Regions from separate parts of the Pseudomonas rosaeacicularis genome, predicted to be linked through region 2. Evidence: riboswitches for the same ligand, from Rfam matches in the RefSeq annotation. Region 2 holds a riboswitch; the other holds the start of a gene.
The links. A riboswitch is a leader RNA that binds a small molecule or an ion and turns the genes downstream of it on or off. The one in region 2 is predicted to bind cobalamin.

Region 1 (2,455 bases), on a different contig from region 2:
TCACAGCAGGCGGCAGGGCGACTTCGCAGGTGCTGGCGAGCGCATTGGCCGCAGCATCAAGACGCACGTCCAGATCATTCAGCTCGCTGGCTTGCACCAGTCCAAGATGCCGGCTTGGCAGTTCGATCCCGGTTTCCCGGGACAGCGCGCCATACCATCGCAGGCCTTCGGTGAGACTGCCCTCCAGCAACTGCGCGTGACGCACGGTCCCGACCCGGTTAGCGAGCACACCGGCAAACGGCAGGTCCGGCTGATAACGCGCCAGCCCCAACGCCAGCGCGCCAAACGTCTGGGCCATCGCAGTGCCGTCGATCACACCCAGCACCGGCACGCCGAAACGTCGGGCCAGGTCAGCGCTGGACGGGGTGCCGTCGAACAAGCCCATCACACCTTCGATCAGAATCAGGTCAGCGTCAGCGGCGGCTTCCCACAACAGGCGTCGGCTTTCGTCCTCGCCCACCATCCACATGTCCAACTGGTAAACCGGGTTGCCGCTGGCGCGTTCGAGGATCATGGGGTCGAGAAAATCGGGGCCGCACTTGAACACCCGGACCTTGCGCCCTTGATTGCGATGCAACCGCGCCAGGGCCGCTGTCACGGTGGTCTTGCCCTGACCGGACGCCGGGGCGGCGATCAACACGGCAGGGCATTGCCTGGCCTGACTCATGAACGGTCACTCACAGTTCAATACCCTTTTGCGCCCGAATGCCGGACTGGAACGCGTGTTTCACCACGGCAATGTCCGAAACGGTGTCGGACAGATCGATCAATTCCTGCTTGGCGCCACGGCCGGTCACGACCACATGCTGCATCGGCGGACGCGCCTGCAGGTCGGCGAGTACCTGCTCAAAATCCAGATAGCCGTGTTTGAGGGCGATGTTGAGTTCATCGAGGATTACCAGCCCGATACTCGGGTCTCGGAGCATGTCTTGGGTCACGCCCCAGGCGGATTCGGCAGCGGCGATATCACGCTGGCGGTCCTGGGTTTCCCAAGTGAATCCCTCGCCCATGACGTGGTAGCGCACTTGTTCGGGGAAGCGGCGGAAGAACAGTTCTTCGCCGGTGCTGTTGCGGCCCTTGATGAACTGCACCACGCCGCACTGCATGCCGTGGCCCATGGCGCGGGCGAGCATGCCAAAAGCCGAACTGCTTTTGCCTTTGCCGTTGCCAGTCAGTACCAGCAACAGGCCGCATTCGTTGGGGGCGCTGGCAATGCGTTCGTCCATCACGGCCTTTTTGCGCAGCATGCGCGCAAGGTGACGTTCGTCGCGTTCGGGGGTTTCGCTCATCTCAGCTCTCCGCTTGAGGGCAAGTAGGCGCAGACGGAAAGCACGAGCAAGCACTGGCAACGCGGCGCCATTAAGCAGGCCGCGGCGCAGAGCATCGCCCTCCGTGATGCTGTGGGATTGGATCAGGCCGGTCTCCGGACTCATGAGCGAACCATCGGGCCGCGCGCCTTCCCATGCTCAAAGAACACAGTGGCATTGTGCGTGGCTTTTCTCATTTACCGTTGCGGAGGCAGCGCCGGGATCGAACGCTGGGCGGTCTCACCGGCTTCCCTGTTTCACCCTGTCGATACTGACTCGAAGGGCACCTGAAACAAGTGGCGAAGGGTAGAGGGTTGAGGTTTGAGCGTCAATCAATGCGGCGCCCCATCAGCACTCGGGGCTGATCCGTGTTGGGGGTTGAACCTAAGAAGGCTCAAGTGCCTCTACCTAGTTACATAAAAATACTAATTGCCTACGAAATGGAGATCGACAATGTTCAAGCTCAGACCTCAGGTTGTCTTGATGATATTGGTTGCCGGGGGGCTCGCGGCCTGCGGCGAGTCATCGAAGCTGCAAGTCAGTGACGGCATGGGGACCTCTCCCAAATTGCCCGAGCCCAACAAGACGTTGATCCCCACCGTGAACATCGCGCCCGCCATCGGCTGGGCCAACGGCGCCAAACCGACTGCCGCACCAGGCACGCAGGTTGCCGCTTTCGCCGAAAATCTAGATCACCCACGCTGGCTCTACGTGCTGCCCAACGGCGACGTTTTGGTGGCTGAAACCAATTCGCCGCCCAAACCCGATGACGGCAAAGGGATTCGCGGCTGGGTGATGGAGAAAGTCATGGGGCGCGCTGGCGCAGGTGTCCCTAGCCCGAACCGCATCACCCTGCTCCGCGATAAGGATCACGACGGCGTGGCTGAAACGCGTACGGTATTCCTGCAAAATCTCAATTCGCCGTTTGGCATGGCGCTGGTGGGTAACAAGTTCTACGTCGCCGACACCGATCGACTGATCAGCTTCAACTATGAAACCGGCCAAACCTCCATCAGCGGCCAGCCGACCAAAGTAGTGGATCTGCCCGGCGGCACGCTCAACCACCACTGGACCAAGAACGTTATCGCCAGCAAGGACGGGAAAAAGCTGTACGTGACCGTCGGCTCAAACAGCAACGTGGCTGAAAA
Region 2 (2,455 bases):
CTGTCCCTGGGTTTTGGATATTTGCAGACCAACAGCCTGATCGATCGCGCCTCGCCCTATCTGCATCAGCTCAACCGTGAATGCCACGAGAGCTGCAACCTGTCGGAACCCGATGGCCATGAAATGGTATTTGTGGCGCGTTTCCCCAGCCATAACCAAGTCATGATCCCGATGCCGCTAGGCTTGAGCCTGCCGATGTATTGCACGGCGTCTGGCCGGGCCTATCTGTCGCGGCTCGATCCAGACGTTTGCGCCGACCTGCTTGAGGCGATGCCCAAACCCTCGCACACTCACGCCACCCTGACCGACCTTGACGCGTTGCTGGGCAAAATCGCCGAAGCACGGGCCGACGGTTACAGCGGTATCGAAGGTGAGTATTTTCTCGGCGACATCAGTCTGGCGGCGCCGATAGTCGATGCAGGCGGCATGCCGCTGGGCGCAATCAATATCTCGGTGCCCGCCAGTCGCTGGAGTTTCGAAGATGCGCGCAAAGCTTTCGCTCCTGCCTTGATTCATACCGCCCATGCGATTTCCAGTGCCGGCTGGAGCCAGCGTTCAGGCGGGTTTCGATAGGGCGATGCCCATTAGTAAATCCGCTTCTGCCGAAGGCGTAGGAGCCTTGCTTGCAGGCGATCTGACGCGCAGCGGCAGTCAAATCTGCGCTTGGGTATGCCTGACACTCCGTAGGCGCGCGTTTTCATGACTGCTGCGCAGCCAATCGCGGACAAGTCGCGCTCCTACGGCCTGCGGCCAGAATCAAAAGCCGTCGCGAGCAAGCTTCGCTCCGGGACGTTCGCCGGCATAAAATCGCACCCGCATCAGGCATCAACCGATCATTGACCTGACCATGTCCACTGCGTAGCCTTGCGCAGTCGAGGTTCGCCGGTCTGTGTTCTTTAAGATCGGCGCTAAGAAGGGAATGCGGTCACGCCGCAGCTGCCCCCGCAACTGTAAACGGTCATGTTCATTGCACAGCCACTGCGCGAGCGGGAAGGCGCGATGAATGCCTGTCGGATTTCTTCAAAACCGCCAGCGCTGCCGTAAGCCAGGAGACCTGCCTCGACCGGACACTGCGTCCACGCATTCTCACTACAACCGGGCGGGGTGATCCGGTGGCGAATCGAACGGCCAGCGCTCCTGCTGCGCGGTTCTCGTCCCCTTTGCCCGCCGTACCGTCAAAGGGTATCCGATGAAAACACTGGCCAAACTCCCCGTCACCATCGTCACCGGCTTCCTCGGTTCGGGCAAAACCACCTTGCTGCGTCACATGCTCGATAACGCTGAAGGGCGGCGTATCGCGGTGATCGTCAACGAGTTCGGCGAGCTGGGTATCGACGGCGACATCCTCAAGCAATGCACCATCGGCTGCACCGAAGAAGAAGCCACCGGCCGCGTTTACGAACTGGCCAACGGCTGCCTGTGCTGCACGGTGCAGGAAGAATTCTTCCCGGTGATGCGTGAACTGGTGGCCCGTCGCGGCGATCTCGACCATATCCTCATCGAAACCAGCGGTCTGGCACTGCCCAAGCCCTTGGTGCAAGCATTCCAGTGGCCGGAAATCCGCAGCGCCTGTACCGTTGATGCCGTGATCACTGTGGTCGACAGCCCGGCCGTGCTGGCCGGCACTTTCGCCGCGTTCCCGGACCAGGTCGATGCACAGCGCAAGCTTGATCCGAACCTGGACCATGAATCACCGCTGCACGAGCTGTTCGCCGATCAACTGGCCAGCGCCGATCTGGTCATCCTCAACAAAGCCGACATGCTCGACGCTGAATCACTGGCCGCCGTGCGCGCTGAAGTGGCCGAAGAACTTCCCCCTGCGGTGAAAGTCATCGAGGCCAGCAAAGGGCAATTGCCGATCAGCGTGCTGTTGGGCCTTGGCGCTGAATCCGAGCAGCACATCGACAGCCGCAAAACCCATCACGATCATCACGAAGGAGACGACCACGATGATCACGATCACGACGCCTTCGATTCGATCTCCATCACCTTGCCGCAAGCGGACGAGCGCCTGTTGCTGGACGCGCTGACCCAAGCCGTCGTGCAACACGGCATCCTGCGCGTCAAAGGGTTTGCCGCAATCGCTGGCAAGCCGATGCGCCTGCTGGTACAAGGCGTCGGCACCCGGTTCGACAAGCATTTTGACCGTGCCTGGAAGGCAGATGAGGAGCGCGTCACGCATCTGGTGTTGATCGGCCAGGAACTCGACGCCGCCGTGCTCGAAACCCAGCTGCGCGCTGCGGTAACGGCTGTGGCAGTAGCAGGCTAAGACATGCACCTGCTCAGAACCCAGCCCGGCGGTTTCGTCCCCGACGACAGTATCGCTGACTTGGGGCAAACCCCCGCCGATCTGGTGATTCTGTGCAGCGGCGACTCCCATCTGGCATTGCTCGCCGAAACCGCGCAGCAACTGCCCGACGATTACCCCAGCCTGCGTCTGGCCAACCCGATGCAG

Region 1: another riboswitch for cobalamin. It lies ahead of cobO (cob(I)yrinic acid a,c-diamide adenosyltransferase); the one in region 2 lies ahead of cobW (cobalamin biosynthesis protein CobW).

What each region holds. Positions count from the first base shown of each region.
Region 1 is NZ_JBSKHT010000009.1:210,615-213,069, forward strand. Features, by position in the region: gene ACWKWM_RS13810 (cobyrinic acid a,c-diamide synthase CobB) at 1-667, opposite strand, end outside; gene cobO (cob(I)yrinic acid a,c-diamide adenosyltransferase) at 678-1,289, opposite strand; cobalamin riboswitch at 1,398-1,613, opposite strand; gene ACWKWM_RS13820 (PQQ-dependent sugar dehydrogenase) at 1,761-2,455, shown strand, end outside.
Region 2 is NZ_JBSKHT010000028.1:49,097-51,551, forward strand. Features, by position in the region: gene ACWKWM_RS27515 (IclR family transcriptional regulator) at 1-573, shown strand, start outside; cobalamin riboswitch at 859-1,076, shown strand; gene cobW (cobalamin biosynthesis protein CobW) at 1,190-2,269, shown strand; gene cobN (cobaltochelatase subunit CobN) at 2,273-2,455, shown strand, end outside.